Regions from separate parts of the Halopseudomonas oceani genome, predicted to be linked through region 3. Evidence: predicted binding sites of a transcription regulator. Region 3 holds the regulator's gene; each other region holds the start of a gene.
The links. The regulator FliA, encoded in region 3, starts transcription of late flagellar genes. The targets are predictions, from matches to a motif close to CTAAAGTTTNNNNNNNNNNNGCCGNTAA.

Region 1: ACKPCU_RS06835 (methyl-accepting chemotaxis protein) is a predicted target of FliA. The motif match lies at 2,538-2,565, and genes of this name have one in related genera.
Region 2: ACKPCU_RS01270 (methyl-accepting chemotaxis protein) is a predicted target of FliA. The motif match lies at 2,225-2,252, and genes of this name have one in related genera.
Region 4: flgM (flagellar biosynthesis anti-sigma factor FlgM) is a predicted target of FliA. The motif match lies at 1,888-1,915, and genes of this name have one in related genera.

What each region holds. Positions count from the first base shown of each region.
Region 1 is NZ_OY781932.1:1,438,072-1,442,259, forward strand. It holds gene ACKPCU_RS06830 (CaiB/BaiF CoA transferase family protein) at 1-1,105, opposite strand, end outside; gene ACKPCU_RS06835 (methyl-accepting chemotaxis protein) at 1,171-2,487, opposite strand; gene ACKPCU_RS06840 (DUF808 domain-containing protein) at 2,651-3,562, shown strand; gene ACKPCU_RS06845 (sensor domain-containing diguanylate cyclase) at 3,565-4,188, opposite strand, start outside.
Region 2 is NZ_OY781932.1:280,049-284,236, forward strand. It holds gene ACKPCU_RS01255 (PaaI family thioesterase) at 1-300, opposite strand, end outside; gene ACKPCU_RS01260 (hypothetical protein) at 638-1,486, shown strand; gene ACKPCU_RS01265 (pilin) at 1,483-1,965, shown strand; gene ACKPCU_RS01270 (methyl-accepting chemotaxis protein) at 2,356-3,987, shown strand; gene ACKPCU_RS01275 (TonB-dependent receptor) at 4,033-4,188, opposite strand, start outside.
Region 3 is NZ_OY781932.1:3,276,065-3,280,252, reverse strand. It holds gene flhF (flagellar biosynthesis protein FlhF) at 35-1,396, shown strand; gene fleN (flagellar synthesis regulator FleN) at 1,429-2,256, shown strand; gene ACKPCU_RS15285 (RNA polymerase sigma factor FliA) at 2,253-2,990, shown strand; gene ACKPCU_RS15280 (chemotaxis response regulator CheY) at 3,214-3,591, shown strand; gene ACKPCU_RS15275 (protein phosphatase CheZ) at 3,613-4,188, shown strand, end outside.
Region 4 is NZ_OY781932.1:1,822,729-1,826,916, forward strand. It holds gene ACKPCU_RS08620 (MFS transporter) at 1-165, shown strand, start outside; gene ACKPCU_RS08625 (flagellar brake protein) at 162-821, opposite strand; gene ACKPCU_RS08630 (flagella synthesis protein FlgN) at 984-1,442, opposite strand; gene flgM (flagellar biosynthesis anti-sigma factor FlgM) at 1,523-1,849, opposite strand; gene flgA (flagellar basal body P-ring formation chaperone FlgA) at 1,991-2,701, opposite strand; gene ACKPCU_RS08645 (chemotaxis protein CheV) at 2,809-3,756, shown strand; gene cheR (protein-glutamate O-methyltransferase CheR) at 3,790-4,188, shown strand, end outside.

The sequences.
Region 1 (4,188 bases), 1.8 Mb from region 3:
GCCCGGTCCATTCGGCGCTGCCGGGGGTGTCCGACAGTTTGGGCACGATGCCCGGCATCTTGAACGGCTTGCCGTCGGGCAGGGTGGCGTTGAGGAACATTTCGCGGGCCAGGTATTGCGGGTCGGTGAACATGTCGGCGGCTGAATAGATTTTACTGGCGGGGACTTCGGCCTGCTCCAGCATCTGCAATACCTGCTCCTGCGGCAGGCTGGCGGCCCAGCGGTCAATCAGCGCGTACAGCTCGTCGCGTCTGGCGTCACGGCCGGCATTGTCGGCCAGGGTCGGGTCGTCGGCCAGGTCGTCACGGCCAATGGCGCGCATGAAACGCTGGAAGATGGCATCGCCGTTGGCGCCGATCTGCACTGCCTTGCCGTCGCTGCAGGTGTGGATGGAGGAGGGGGTGATACCGGGCATGATGTTGCCGGTGCGCTCGCGCACAAAGCCCATCACGTCGAACTCGGGCACCATGCTTTCCATCATCGCGAAGACGGCTTCGTACAGCGCGACGTCGACGATCTGACCCTTGCCCTGATTGACCTCCCGGTGCCGCAGCGCCATCAGTGCGCCAATCACGCCCCAGAGCGCGGCGATGGAATCGCCGATGGAAATGCCGGTACGTACCGGCGGGCGGTCCTCGAAACCGGTGATGTAGCGCAGCCCGCCCATGGACTCGCCCACCGCTCCGAAGCCCGGTTGGTCTTTCTGAGGGCCGGTCTGACCAAAACCGGATAGCCGCACCATGACCAGCCCCGGATTGAGTGCGTGCAAGGTATCCCAGTCCAGCCCGAGCTTTTCCAGTGTGCCGGGCCGAAAGTTCTCGATCAGGATGTCGGCATCGCCGAGCAGTTGCTTGAGTACATCGAGGGCCTCGGGATCTTTCAGGTTGAGGGTCAGCGACTGCTTGTTGCGGGCCTGCACAAACCACCACAGCGAGGTGCCCTCGTAGAGCTTGCGCCACTTGCGCAGCGGATCACCGCCGTTGGGCGACTCGACCTTGATGACCTCGGCGCCGAACTCGGCACAGATGCGCGCGGCAAAGGGGCCGGCGATCAGTGTACCGAGTTCGATGACCTTGAGGCCGGCGAGGGGTTTGGCAGCATTCATGCGGGCTCCGGGTGCGGTGGTTGGGCCGCCAGTGTAGGACAAAGGCGGCGGCCGCGGAACGCTGCTCAGTCCTTGATGGCTTCGGCGAATTGGCCGATGGCATCGACCACCCGCTGCGCCTCGTCGCGGATCTCCAGCATCACCTCACCGGCTCGGTTGGCCAGCACCACGCCCTGTTCCGATTTGCTGCGGCTGCCGGCCATGCCATCGACCGCGCTGTGTGCCAGTTCCATATTCTGTTGCACCACCTCGTTGATCTCCAGTGTCGCCTGAGCCGTGCGGGCAGCCAGGTTGCGCACTTCGTCGGCGACCACGGCGAAGCCGCGACCCTGCTCGCCGGCGCGGGCCGCTTCGATGGCAGCGTTTAGGGCCAGCAGGTTGGTCTGATCAGCGATGCCGCGGATCACCTGCACGATGCTGTTGATCTGCTCTGACTGGCTGTTCAGTGCGTTGATGTGCCCGGAGACACTGTCCAGTTCGTCGGCAATGGAGCGGACTACGTCAACCGCTTCCTCTACTGTCGCGGCGCCGGTGCGGGCGCTTTCATCTGTTTCTGCGGCGATCTCGAAGGCGAGCTGGGCTGCGGCAGATTCGGCGTTGCGCCGCTCGACTTGGGCGGTGATGTCACTGGCAAACTTGACGAAGCCATACAGCTTGCCGTTGGCGTCGTAGAGCGGATTGTAGGTTGCACGCAGCCAGATGGTGTGGCCGCTGCGGGTGACGCGCTGGAAAATGTCCGAGAGAAACTCGCCTCGATTCAGTCGTTGCCAGGCCTGCTCGTACTGTTGGCTGCTGGCGACTTCCGGGCTGCAGAACATCCGGTGGTGCTTGCCTTTGATTTCATCCAGGCGGTACCCCATGGCCTGCAGGAAGTTATCGTTGGCGGTGACGATTTCGCCGTCCTGGGTGAATTCGATCACCGCCATTGACCGGTTGATGGCATTCAACAGACTTTGATGTTGCTGTTCGGCTTGTACTTCCCGGGTAATGTCGAACGCCAGTTTCACGACTTTTGATACCTGGCCTGCGGCGTCGATGACGGGGATATAGCTCGCCTCCAGCCAAACCGTATCGCCGCCCTTGGCGATACGGCTGAAGCGGTCACTGAAGCTCTCGCCGCTGGCCAGACGCTGCCAGAAGCGGCGATATTCGTTACTGTTGACCAGTTCCGGTGCGCAGAACAGGCTGTGCCTGCGGCCACGAACGTCCTCAAGCTGATAGCCGACAACGTTCAGGAACGCGGTGTTGGCATCGAGAATCTCGCCCTCTGGGGTGAATTCGATCCAGGCGATGTTCTTGCGGATTGCATTGAGGATGTGCGATTGGGTTGCGAGCAGTTGCTGACTGTGCTGAAGCTCTGCTTTAAGGCGTGCTCCGAACATGACAACCTCTTGGTAGCGCGGATAGGGGCAGATGAATGCAGGATATAGCTGCATCGGCCTACGGGCTCTGGACTTGAGTCGGCAGGGCCGCATTGGGTCAGATTTTTTTTCGCCGACAGGGTCTATGATCGGCGTACGATACGGGATTGATCAGGAGGATGACTTGGCTACCAGTTTGCTTGTATTGCTCGACGATATTGCGTCGGTGCTGGATGATGTTTCGGTTATGGGCAAGGTTGCGGCCAAGAAGACGGCCGGTGTTTTGGGTGATGATCTGGCGCTTAACGCCCAACAGGTTACCGGTGTTCGGGCTGAGCGGGAGCTGCCGGTGGTGTGGGCGGTGGCCAAGGGATCGTTTCGCAACAAACTCATTTTGGTCCCGGCTGCGCTGCTGATCAGCGCGGTCGCACCCTGGGCTATTACGCCGTTGCTGATGCTGGGCGGTGCCTTCCTCTGTTATGAGGGCGCAGAAAAGCTGGCGCATCGTTTTCTTCACGACACAGCGGCAGAGCACAAGCAATCGCTTGAAGTCCTGCAGGATGAGAGCGTGGATGTGGTTGCGTTTGAGAAGGCCAAAATTGCGGGGGCAATCAGAACGGATTTTGTCCTGTCGGCCGAGATTATTGCGATTACTCTGGGTACGGTGGCGGAAGCCGATCTGATCCGTCAGTTGGTGGTGCTGTCGGGGATTGCGATTGTCATAACCATCGGTGTTTATGGTCTGGTTGCCGGCATCGTCAAACTGGATGACGGTGGCCTTGCTCTGACGCGCAAGGATAGCCCACTGCTGCAACGGCTGGGGCAGGGCATCCTCAGGGCTGCACCTTGGCTGATGAAGACGCTGTCTGTGGTTGGAACGGCAGCGATGTTCATGGTTGGCGGCGGCATCCTGGCGCACGGCTTATCGGTGGTCCATCACTGGATCGAGAGCAGCGCGGAACGGTTGGGTGAACTGCCGTATCTGGGAATGCTGCTGGACGGGATAATGCCGACGCTGCTCAACGCCGGGTTTGGGATCGTTGTTGGCGCAGTGCTGGTGGGTGCGTTCACCCTGATTGGACGGTTGCGCGGCTGAGATCAGCTTTGCAGCAGGTGGGCGTGGGTAGTCAGGTCTTCACCCAGTCGATATTGGTTGTTGCCGCTGCGTTTTGCCGCATACATGGCCAGGTCGGCCGCATGGATCAGCTTGTCCATGGTGGCGGCGTGGTCTGGGAACATGGCGATACCGAGGCTGCTGCCGACCCGGTAGTCGCGCCCCTGCAGTGTCATGGCTGGCGTGAGGCTGGCAAACAGCTTTTCGCAGATCTGATGCGCTTCGTCGCTGACCTTGGTGTGGCGCGATAGTCCCTCCAGCAGTACCACGAATTCATCGCCTCCCAGCCTGGCAACCATGTCCGAGCTGCGAACGGCGCTGCGCAGACGTTTGGCAACCTCCAGCAGTACTTCGTCACCCGTTGCATGACCGTGTTGGTCGTTAATCGCCTTGAAGTTATTAAGGTCGATAAATACCAGTGCCAGCCGCGTTTGCTGCGTTCTGGCCAGTCCCAGAGAGGCCTCCAGCCGCTGCTCAAGCATCAGGCGGTTGGGTAGGCCGGTCAGCGGGTCTTGGTGAGCGCGTTGCTCCAGCTCCCGAGTCGAATGTTTTTCTTCGGTGATATCCCGAACGACGCCCATCATCTTGACCGGCTGACCCTGTTCGTT
Region 2 (4,188 bases), 1.1 Mb from region 3:
CAGCCGCCCCGGCTTGGCTGGCGAGAAGAACTGCACGTTGAGGTTTAATGTCGGTGCAAATTCGCCCTCTGCCAGCTGAGAGGCAAGCGCAGGCCCCATGGTGTCGTCGAGCATGGCTGACAGAAACCCACCTTGGATATTGCCCGCAGGATTGGTGAATTCCGGCTTCCCATCAAACTCGGCCTCGAGAACACCTCGCTCAGAATCAACATGCAAGATTGTCATGCCGAGAGTCTGGGCGGCGGCTGGTTGCGGCAGATTGCCTTCCTGTATCTGCCAGAAAAATGCGTTTGGGTCCATGAACGTTCCTTGTCTTCAACGGAAACACAAACTGTTGTTTACGTAGACTGCGCCTCCCAGTCAAATGTCTGAAGTTGCTGCTTATCAGCCCAAAACATCGGCGCGGGGACCCAGCGCCCAGTGCCGGCGGCTCTCAACCGCTGCCCCAAGCCAACCAGCAAGCCAGTACGATGCGGTCAGAGCACACTGCGCAGCGATGAACTCTGGTGACCCGCTTCCCCTTCTGAAACACGTCGCGGTTGCGCTGCTTGAGCCGCTTTCAGGAGTGTGCGATTGTGGCGCCCGAGGCCTGTCAGCAAACGGGCCGAACAGCGTCAACAGGGAGCGTACGCAGAGCATGACGTGGGATAGATTTGGCTACATTTGCCGCAAGGCAAGTAGCGAGAGTACGGGCGCTGACACCGTGGCAGCGCGGCTAGGCAAGATCTGCGACGAAGACGCCTGCTCGCTCTACGGCCACAGACTGGTGGCAAACACCTGGCCCGCTCAGTTGCTGACCCAGCTAGCCAACATGCGCGATCCTGAACGCGCAGAGCGTGCCCTCGCTATCTACCAGCGACTCAATCTGGGCAGGCCGCTGGACACCCCTATCAAATTCAAGCGCGCACTGGCGTACCTGAGCTACGTCACTCTGGTGTTCTACGCGGTCACCGCCATTTATCAGTTGAAGGTCACTCCCGCCTTCAGCAGTGTCTTCGACAACCTCGGGGTAACACCACCCACCTATCTCGCGTTGTACCAAGCCTATTGGGGCGTATTCGTGCTCGCCATCTCGGTGCTGATCCTGCTGGCGCTGCTGAGCGCATTGCAAATGCGCCGGCTCTTTCAGTTCGAGGTGAATGCCCAGAACCGGCTGCTCTGCCGCCTGCTGGTAATACCCGCTTGCCGGCGCGCCTATGCTCGCACCGTTGAAGCCCTGCAATATCCAACCCTCGACGAGCCAGCACAACCGGGCGAACAAGCGAGCTTGATACAGCAACATCTGCGGCAGGTTGAAGACAGCAGCATGGACCTGGCTATCGAGATTCAAACGCTCGCAGAAGTACAGATGCAGGCTTTTTTGCAGGCCTGCGAAAAACAGCTCAAGGGCCTCACGACACTGATCGCCGTGGTCGTCATCGTCGCGGTAATGATGTTCCTGTCCAGTGCCTATTCACCGATCTTCAGCCTGGGAGAAGCAATATGAACAGCAACCGCGGTTTCACCCTGATCGAGCTGATGGTGGTGTGCGCAATCATCGGCATTCTGGCATCCATCGCCCTGCCGTCCTACCAGACCTACATCCAGCGCAGTGAGATTACCGAAGCGCTGAGTATGGCCGGATCGCTGAAGAGCAGGGTAAACAACTACTACGAAGAGCGGCTGGCCTTCCCTGTCGACAATGCTGCCGCCGGCATGCCCGCGCCTCAGCAGTTGATCGGCAACCGGATAACCGGCGTGGTCGTCGAGTCAGGCGCTATCCATGTGACCCTTGGCAACAAGGCATCGCAGCCGCTGCAAGGCAAGACGCTGAGCTTTCGTCCGGCCGTGGTAACCGGCAGCCCGGAGAGCCCGATTGCCTGGCTATGCGGCTATGATGAACCGGTCACCGGCATGGAAACTCGCGGCATCAACAAGACCGACCTGCCCCGTGAGTTTCTGCCCGCCGCCTGCCGTGGCAGCTAGAACGCCGAGCCGGGAACGCCTGCAAACCTCGCTGCAATCGCGAGGATTACCCGCCCCACCCTTGCTGTGCTTTCCCGGATATTTGCTAGGCTCTGAATAAGGTAAGGCGGATCTGCTGCTCGCCGCAGTGGGATCGACAACACCTGCGTCCAAGCAACATGAGCCTTGGTAAAACCGCTGTTGCCGAGACGAAGCCCGGCACGGAAACGGGCGCAACATGTATCTGCAACGAAACCCAAACATATCTCTGATTTTTTCTATCAAGAGATAGGCGTAGTCGCCGATAATCCGGTGGGCTCAGCCAAGCGCATCACCTGAATGGTGCAAACCTGAAGCCAGACCTCTCTATTTCTTGTCCGCCGCATGAGAATTGCGGCTTCTGGAGCCTTAATGTCCATTAGAAACCTCAAAATAGGTATTCGAGCCGGCCTCTGCTTTGCAGCCATGACCGTGCTGATCATTGCGCTTGGCGTGATCACGGTCCTGCAAATGCAGCGCATGAATGATCTGTCCGACGAGATCGACCAAAACTGGTTGCCCGCGATTGTGTCCGTTAATGATATGGGGATCTCGATTTCGCAGATACGGGCCTTGACGTTGCGCATGCTGACGCAGACTGATGCCAACGACATTAGGGAGACACGCGAACGCCTCAAGGACGCAGTCGAGACGATGGCTACCGCCAAGCGGCGTTACGAGGCACTGATCTCATCCGAGCGCGAGCGCGACGCCTATGAGACGTTCAGCACGGCACTGGACGCCTACCTGACTCACCAGAGACAGGTCGTAGAGCTGGTCAGCCAGGGCAAAAACGTGCAAGCGGACGAATTGGTCAATCGCTACCTGAACGACGACGCCGATAATATGGTCCAGAAGCTGACCTCCCTTACCGATATCAACGAGAAGGGGGCAACGGCAGCCACCGCCAGCAGCTCGAGCGTTTTCCGCGAAAGCCTTACGGTAGTTCTATGTATGGCCGCAGCCAGTCTGGTGCTTACGATTATCATGGCGATCCTGCTGACCCGCAGCATTGTTACACCGCTTAGTAAGGCGGTGCGGCTGGCCAATGTCATCGCCTCTGGCGACCTCACTCAACAGATGCAGGATCAGGGCAAGGATGAACCGGCGGAACTGCTGGCGGCCCTGAACACCATGCAGCAGAACCTTGCAGAGACCATCCACGGGATCAACACTTCCTCTACCCAACTGGCGTCGGCCGCAGAAGAGCTGAATGCGGTTACCGAAGATGCCAATCGCGGCATCCGCCAACAGAATCAGGAAATGGAGCAGGCCGCCACGGCAGTGAACGAAATGACCACGGCCGTTGAAGAAGTTGCGACCAACGCTGTCAGCACCTCGGAGGCATCGAAAGAAACCAACGAGCGCGCACAAAACGGTCAGCATCAGGTTCAGCAAACCGTCAGCTCGATCAATTCACTGACCAGCAATATCACTGAAACCGCCAGCAGCGTGGAAGACCTGGCACAGGACGTCCGCAACATCGCCCAGGTGCTCGAGGTCATTCGCAGCGTGGCCGAACAGACCAACCTGCTGGCGCTGAACGCCGCGATTGAAGCAGCGCGAGCCGGCGAACAGGGCCGCGGCTTTGCCGTTGTGGCCGACGAAGTACGCGCCTTGGCGCACCGCACTCAGCAGTCAACCGAAGAAATCGAGCGGATGATCGACACCGTGCAGAAAGGGGCCAGCAGCGCCGTTACTGCGATGCAAAGCAGCATGGGGCTGGCGACCTCGACCCTGAGCATGGCACAACAGGCTGGCGAGGCACTGGAGGATATTACCCGCGCCATTGGTTCGATCAACGAACGCAATCTGGTGATTGCCAGCGCATCCGAGGAACAGGCCCAGGTCGCCCGCGAGGTCGACCGCAACCTGGTCAACATCCGCGACCTGTCCATGCAGACTGCAGCTGGTGCCCAGCAGACCAACGCTGCCAGTCAGGAGCTATCTCGCCTGGCAGTCGACCTGAACTCACTGGTAACCCGCTTCCGGCTTACCTCTTGAGGGCGGGCCGCTGCAGCAGTCATGTCGGCTGCTGCAGCGGTCAAATCAGAACGCGTAGCTGACGCTGAACTTGGCGTTACGCCCCTGCGAGTAGGCATTGTCACCGGACATCGCCGGACGATAGAAGCGGTTGAAGATGTTATCGACCGTCAGCTTGACGCTGAGGTCGGCCAATTGACCACTGCGCGGCGACCAGTCGGC
Region 3 (4,188 bases):
AGCGGGCGGTGCCAGAAAAGCGACGAGGTCAGCCATGAAAGTCAAACGTTTCTTTGCCGCAGACATGCGCCAGGCGATGAAGCTGGTTCGCGATGAGCTGGGCGCTGATGCGTCGATCATCGCCAATCGCCGGGTTGCCGGTGGCGTCGAGCTGACCGCTGCGCTGGACTACGAGGCGCCCCGTCTGACCACGCCGACACCGGGTCTGGATACCGAATTGAAGAAGACCCAGGAGCGCATTGTTGCCGCCCGCGCCGAGCTGGAGGTGGGCGAGATGGCTTCCCACGACCAGCCGTTGGTCAATCGCCAGCTGTTTGGTGACAGCATGCGCCACGCGGCGCGTCAGGGGTCGGTAGAAGCCCGCGACCTGCTGGATCGTCTGATTCAGGAACCGGTTGAGCCGGCTGCAACCAGCGCGCGGCCTGCAGCGGCTGAAGCGGCGCCGGCTCAGTCTGGCGATGACGCTGGCCTGAGTGCGATGCGCGCCGAGCTTGCGGGTCTGCGAGAGATGCTTGAGTCGCAGCTGGGGGGGATGGCCTGGGGACAGCTCAATCAGCATAAGCCGAAGCAGGCTGGCCTGTGGCGACGGCTGACCCAGATGGGGTTGCCAGCTGAGGTCAGTCAGGATTTGCTGCGTCAGGTTTCTGACGTGACCGAGCCGCGTCAGGCCTGGCGTATGCTGCTGGCCTATCTGGCCCACCGCGTACCGGTGCTGCGCGAAGAGCCGCTCGATGCCGGCGGCGTGATCGCGCTGGTCGGCCCTACCGGGGCTGGCAAGACCACGACCCTCGGCAAGCTGGCTGCCCGCTACGTGCTTAAGCACGGCAGCCAGCACGTTGCTCTGGTGACCATGGACACCTACCGTATCGGTGCCCATGAGCAGCTCCGCACCCTGGGGCGAATTCTCAACGTGCCGGTCAAGGTAGTTGACGAAAAGCAGGATCTCAACGATGTGCTGGCCGATTTTGCCGGCAAGCGACTGGTGCTGATCGACACCGCTGGCCTGCAGGCCAATGATCCCTATCTGCGCGGGCAGCTTGATACGCTGGCTCGTCAAGGCCACCGTGTACGCAACCTGCTGGTGTTGGCCGCAACCAGTCAGCATCGGGTAATGAAGGCTGCCTATCACACCTACAAGGCTTGCGGGCTGTCCGGCTGCATTCTCACCAAAATTGATGAAGCAGCTACGCTTGGTGAGTCGCTGGGGCTGGCGATGGAGCAGGGTTTGCCGGTAGCCTATCTGGCAGATGGCCAGCGCATACCGGACGATATCAGCCGTGCTGTTGGGCACCAACTGGTCAGTCGTGCCGTCAGCATGGCTGGCAACGATGCTCCGGCAGATCAGACCATGGCCGACGTTTTTGCCGGTATGATGCATACCCAGCGGGCAAGTTAAGCAATTTCACAGAATTAAGGTAATCAGCGCAGATGGGCAGCAAACATCCGGTTCAGGTAATCGCAGTCACCGGTGGTAAGGGTGGCATCGGCAAGACCAACGTGTCGGTGAACCTCAGCCTTGCTCTGGCGGAAATGGGGCGACGCGTCGTTCTGCTTGACGCTGACCTTGGTTTGGCGAATGTCGATGTGCTGCTTGGTCTCAAGCCCAAGGCCACGCTGGCTGATGTGCTGGAAGGCAAGTGCGACCTGCGCGACGTTCTGGTCACCGGCCCTGGCGGCATCCGTATTGTGCCTGCCGCTTCAGGTGCGGCCAACATGGTCAGCCTCAGTCACCAGCAGCATGCCGGTTTAATTCAGGCGTTCAGCGAGATCGGTGACAATATCGATGTACTGATCGTCGATACCGCAGCAGGTATCGGTGATTCAGTTGTCAGCTTTGTGCGCGCCGCCCAGGAAGCGCTGGTGGTCGTCTGTGACGAGCCGACCTCGATCACCGACGCCTATGCATTGATCAAGCTGCTCAACCGTGATTACGGCATGACTCGTTTCCGCGTATTGGCCAATATGGTCGGCACGCCGCAGGAAGGTCGCATGGTCTTTGCTAAGCTCACCAAAGTGACAGACCGTTTTCTCGACGTCGCGCTGCAGTATGTCGGTGCGGTTCCCTATGACGAAGCAGTGCGCAAATCGGTTCAGAAGCAGCGCGCGGTATTCGAAGCGTTCCCGCGCAGCAAAGCCTCACTGGCGATTCGCGCGATTGCCCAGAAAGTGGATGCCTGGCCTTTGCCGGCTAACCCGCGCGGACACCTTGAGTTTTTTGTCGAGCGTCTGGTGCAGCCCACAGGGTCTGGTCTATGACAGCACAGGCTGGCGGATTGAGCATGTATACACGAGCACAGAGTTCAGCAGGAGAACAGGATCGTCTCGTCGAGCAATATGCTCCTTTGGTCAAGCGGATTGCCTATCACTTGCTGGGGCGCTTGCCATCCAGCGTTCAGGTTGAAGATCTTATGCAGGCGGGCATGATCGGCCTGCTCGAAGCCTCCCGCAAATTTGATTTCGGCAAGGGTGCCAGCTTTGAAACCTACGCCGGTATTCGCATTCGCGGTGCGATGCTTGATGAAGTGCGCAAGGGGGACTGGGCGCCGCGCTCGGTTCACCGCAATACCCGTATGGTCAGTGATGCGATGCGTGCTGTGGAGGCGCGACTTGGGCGTGACGCTAAAGATCACGAGATTGCTGCCGAGTTGGAAATGAGTCTCGAGGAGTACTATACGATTCTCAGCGACACCGCCGGCAGCAAGTTGTTCAGCTTTGATGACCTGCTGGAGTCGGGTGCGCCGGCCGATGTGCAGGGCGGGGAAGAGCCTTTTTCGGGGCTGCAGGATGAGCGCTTCAGGGCGGCTTTGATTGAGGCTATCGACAGTTTGCCGGAGCGTGAGCGGCTGTTGCTGTCGCTTTATTACGACGAGGAGCTTAACCTCAAGGAAATTGGCGCCGTACTGGGCGTCAGTGAATCGCGGGTCAGTCAATTGCACAGTCAGTGTGCTGCCCGACTGCGTTCGAAGCTGGTCAGTTGGCGAAATGATTGATTTTGTCGTCAACATCCGGACAATGCTCGGATTGCTCGACAGGTACTAGCAGTGTTGTGTCGGTCGCCAGGATGGTGACACGAAGGGCGCGTCCGATCAGTCTGCTGATGGCAGTCGATTGATCAGAGCTTCTTTTACGGCTTGTTTGGTTATTTGCGATGGGTTTCTGGGGTGCAGGCCTGCACATTCCCTGGTTTGTACGGAGGTCGACTTGGACAAGAACATGAAAATTCTCATCGTTGATGATTTTTCGACGATGAGGCGCATCATCAAGAACCTGTTGCGCGACCTTGGGTTTACCAACACAGCCGAAGCCGACGACGGCAATACTGCGCTGCCGATGTTGCAGAGTGGCAGTTTCGATTTCCTGGTGACGGACTGGAATATGCCCGGCATGAGCGGCATCGACCTGTTGCGTGCGGTGCGTGCCGATGAACGGCTCAAGCACCTTCCGGTGCTGATGGTAACGGCCGAGGCAAAGCGCGACCAGATCATTGAAGCCGCGCAGGCAGGCGTTAATGGTTATGTGGTTAAGCCTTTCACTGCGCAGGCATTGAAAGAAAAGATCGAAAAGATCTTTGAGCGAGTTCAGGCTAAATAATAATCAACCGGGGTACAGGTTATGGCTTTGAGTAAGGATCCCGGCCAGGCGACTGCTCAGGAATTTGAACATTCGCTGAAGGACAATGCGCACCAGCTGGTTGGTCACCTCGAAAGCGGCAACTTCGGTGAAGCGTTGCTGGTCATTCATGCGATCAACCAGGCGCGTGACCGCGGCCTCTACCACGAAGTGGGACAGCTGACCCGGGCGCTGCACAACGCGATCGTCAATTTTCAGATCGATACCACCCATGCGCTGGGGGCTGATACCGACTCGTCCAAAATTTCCGATGCGTCCGACCGGCTCGACTATGTGGTTCAGCTGACCGACAAGGCAGCCAACCGCACGATGGATCTGGTTGAGGTCAGTGCGCCCAAGGTCGGTGATCTGGGGCAGCAGGCTAGTGCCTTGAAGGCAGATTGGCAGCGGCTACAGCGCCGCGAGATGGCGGCCGATGAATTCCGTGATCTCTATCGCCGGGTTGGCGAATTCCTTGAGCACACCGAAAGTACCAGTAAGGATTTGTCGATCAATCTGAACGACATCCTGCTGGCGCAGGATTATCAGGATCTGACCGGTCAGGTCATCAAGCGTGTG
Region 4 (4,188 bases), 1.5 Mb from region 3:
CCTGCGGCCGGTAACCTCGCCAGCTCGCCGCTTGCCGCGGCGATTGACCCGCGGGTAGAGGAGAGCGCCGTGATTGAGCAGATGCAGGATGAGCTACCGCCGGAAGAGCAGCCTGCTGAGGATGGATATGCGGATGCGGATCAGGAAGAGCATAGACCGGGTTAGAACAGGTCTTCCTTCTCGAGTCGGCGTGCTTCGCGCTGCAGCTGGTTGACGAAACGGTCGATGCTCCGCTGCGCTTGTGCTGATTGAAGCTTGAACATCAGGCCAAGGTGGGTTTCGTTGGCGTCCTCACGAAAGACCACGTGGCGCACCTCTACGTTGACCTCGACACGTCCCATATCGGGTAGGTGCAGCACGCTGTTTGGGTACTCTTCTCCTGGCTTCAGCGACTTGCTCTGGTCGCCCTCCAGGCGCACCTTGCAGCCGGTTGCGGACAGATCCATCAGGTAGCAGGTAAAGCGCCGGTCCCGTTCTGGGTGGACCATTTCCACTGCAATGTCAGCGGTGCGGCGCACGCTGGCTCGAAAGGCGCCGCGTTTCTGATGATAAATCAACTCTGCTGGCAGTGGGATGGCGTATGCAGGAGCGTCATCCAGCATGACCTGGCTCGCCCCGGGACAGTTCCAGCGCATGTGAATGCCTTCATGCCAGGCGTCTATTCGGAACGACTCGCCCTGATTGGCGTAGCGGTCGCCTTCGCGGGGTATCAGTTCGTCAATCCAGATAGCGCCCTTGTCGGAATCCAGATTGACAATGAAACTTTGAAATTTCTGTGAGCGGTCGGTAAACGTAACAGTCAGAGTGTCACGTGCCTGCATCAGAGTCCGTAACAGGGACAGGATTTCGACCGGGGCGCGTACTTCTCTGGGTGGCTGGGGACCAGTTTCTTGTGAGAATAGGTTGGACACGTCAGCTTCTCGTTATAGTTCGTAATAGCAGGCGTAACTATACCGCGACGTTGGTCGCAATGATATTTGTGATCAGGCTTTGCTGAGGTCGCGAGTGATGCCGGATCGGCTTCGATTGCCAAGCTGGTCGTAGATGCCGCTGCTGGGTTCGCCCTGATTGCGCAGCAGGTCGAGTATCGTGCGGGTGCTGTGCTGGCTGTGGTGGACCAGGCGGGCGTTGTGCTCGTTGGCTTGTTTGCATTCTGCCAGGGCGGCAAGAAATTGCTGATACTGGTGCTCTAGGGTGGCGTCGCCACTCTGGGCGATATGCTCGCCCAACCCCTCTGGGGAGATCTGGTTGGCTTGGCAGTAGCGCTGGATTTGCTGGTCGTGAGTTATCAGAGCATCGGTAAGGGGGCGCTTTTGTTCCAAAAGCTGCTCCAGTGCTTCCACGTCCTGTTTTGCCAGTGCGTCGCGTTCCTGATCCAGCAGGTTCAGATACTGCCGGCAGTCGTGTTCAGCCGATTGGAAGCGTTCTTGCAAAGCGTGCATGGCGTGTCTCCTGACTGTAGCTGTCCCGGGCGGGGAGTAGTCAAAGAGTACAGCCAGCGATCATTTCTGACTACTGGCTGTCAGCTTTCGAAGCTCAGAAGCTTATCGGCAATGCGGCTGCTGTCTGACTTGTAGCTGCCATCGGCGATAGACTGCTTGATCTGGTTGACGCGTTCGCTGTCTACCTCGGGCAGATCGCGCAGCTTTTCTTCGATTGCTTGCAGTTGCTGAGCTTGTGCGCTGAGGTTTACCGATGAAGTGCTTTCGGTCTGTTTGGTCTGTGCTGCGTCAGCCTGCGGGGCTGAAGTGCCAACCGAGCCGGCTTCGCGCTTGCCAGCGGTGCCAGTAGTCTGGCTGCTGCGACCGGCACCGTTCGGGCCGTTGGGCGAGTTGAAGTCGATGACCATGATGAATTCCTCAAACTGTAAAATCTTCTCTAGCTGCTTTAACGGCAGCTGGAAGGAAAACTTTAGGAAAAAATAGTGTGAAGATCGTCACGGGGTGAATGGCTGCGTTTAGCAACGGGTAAAGCACTCCTGAGTGCATCATCACATTCCAACTTCGACCTGTCCAGGGCCGGTGACTCTGGCCCGGACTACCCTGTTGGAGCGGGTATTGCGGACCCGGATTTGCGCGCCAAGTGTACCATCTTCCAGGGCTTCGCCCGGCATGCGGACGTCGACGCTGGCGTTGCCGGCGCTGATCACAACCTTGTCGCCGCGCTGGACCAACCGGTTCCGTTCCAGCTGTGTATGCCCCAGCACGGTGTCTGCGTTGACGTTTCGCTTCAGCTGCATGCCGATGGCCTGGGCCGGGTCCAGCAGGTAGTTGTTGCCCAGCAGGCCAGTGTCACGTTCAGCCAGGCGGACGTCCTGGGCGCTGACTACGTCGCGTCGTTGCAGCGGCCGGGAACTCACCACCACGTGCTGATAGAGGCTGACCTGTGCCGGCACAAAGAGTCTCCAAGGGGACGGGCCGTTGCAGGTGACGCGCACGGTTACCCGGCCGATGGGGACGTCGGGGCTCTCGAGCTGGGCGGAGAGGGCGTCCTCGGCACAGAGCGGCAGGCGCAGGCGTGCATCAAGCCGGCTGAGCCGAATTTCGTGGCGAGGTTCGCCGCCCAGCGAGCGTGCATATTCGCTTACTTCCCGCTCAAGATATTGGTTGGTGACGCCGATAAGCTGATCAATGAGCGGGTTGGCGTGTGTGCTGGCGGAAAAAAATATCGCCAATACCGCGCACCCGGTGATAAAACGCATACAATTACCTACAAACAGTTGGGTGATGTCCGTCAGTTTACTGCCGTCTGATGATGGACTAGCACGAAACATGCCGTTTCACCCGATTCAAACAAGAGGAGCAGTCCATGGCTGGTGTGATGGATTCAGTCAACCAACGAACCCAGTTGGTAGGCCAGAACCGACTCGAACTGCTGCTGTTCAGGCTGGCCGGTAATCAGTTGTACGGCATCAACGTATTCAAGGTGAAGGAAGTGCTGCAATGCCCGCGCCTGACTGCGATGCCGAAGCTGCATCCGGTGGTCAGAGGTGTAGCGCACATTCGCGGCGGCACCCTGCCGATTCTGGATTTGAATCGTGCAACCGGCGGGCCTGGTCTGGATGATCTGGAAACGGCTTTCGTGATCATCACCGAATACAACTATAAGGTTCAGGGTTTTCTGGTGCGGTCGGTCGAGCGCATCGTCAACATGAACTGGTCCGAGATCCACCCGCCGCCAAAGGGCACGGGGCGTGAGCATTATCTGACAGCGGTCACTCGCGTCGATAATCAGATGGTCGAAATTATTGACGTGGAAAAGGTGCTGGCAGAGGTCGTTCCGACCAACGAGAAGATTTCCGATGGCGTTATTGATGCAGAATCCCAGGCGGATGCAGTAGCCCGGACGGTTCTGATCGTTGACGACTCATCGATTGCCCGCAAGCAGGTGGCGCGTTGCCTGCAGGAAATCGGTGTCGAGATCGTGGCACTGAACGACGGGCGTCAGGCACTGGACTGGCTGAGGGCTCGGGCCGATCAAGGTGAAGATGTCAGTAAGTCGCTGCTGATGATGATCTCGGATATCGAGATGCCGGAAATGGATGGGTACACTCTGACCGCCGAAGTGCGCAACGATTCGCGCATGAATAAACTGCACATCATGTTGCATACCTCGCTCTCCGGGGTGTTTAACCAAGCGATGGTCAAGAAGGTCGGCGCGGATGATTTTCTGGCCAAGTTCAAGCCGGATGATCTGGCTCAACGGGTAATAGAGCGATTGCGTTCTTTGCGCGGCGACGTAGATGACCAGGCCTAGCACTATGGGTTTAATTGATACAAGGCAGGCTTCGTGACTTTGGCGAATCAGGATTTTCAGCTGTTCAGAGACTTTCTGGAAAAGGCCTGCGGCATTGTGTTGGGGGACAACAAGCAGTATCTGGTGTCCAGCCGACTCAACCGCCTGCTTGAGCAGGAGGGTATTGCCAGTCTCGGCGAGCTGGTTAAGCGGATTCAGGCGCAGCCCCGTGGTGGTCTGCGTGAGTCTGTGATTGACGCGATGACGACCAACGAAACGCTCTGGTTTCGGGATGTCTACCCGTTCGAGGTGCTGAAAACGCGGTTGATCCCGGAGTTCATCAAGAGCGCGCCAGGACAGCGTCTGCGAATCTGGTCGGCTGCCTGTTCATCAGGTCAGGAACCGTACTCCCTGAGTATGGCGATTGATGAGTTTGAACGCAGCAACCTGGGG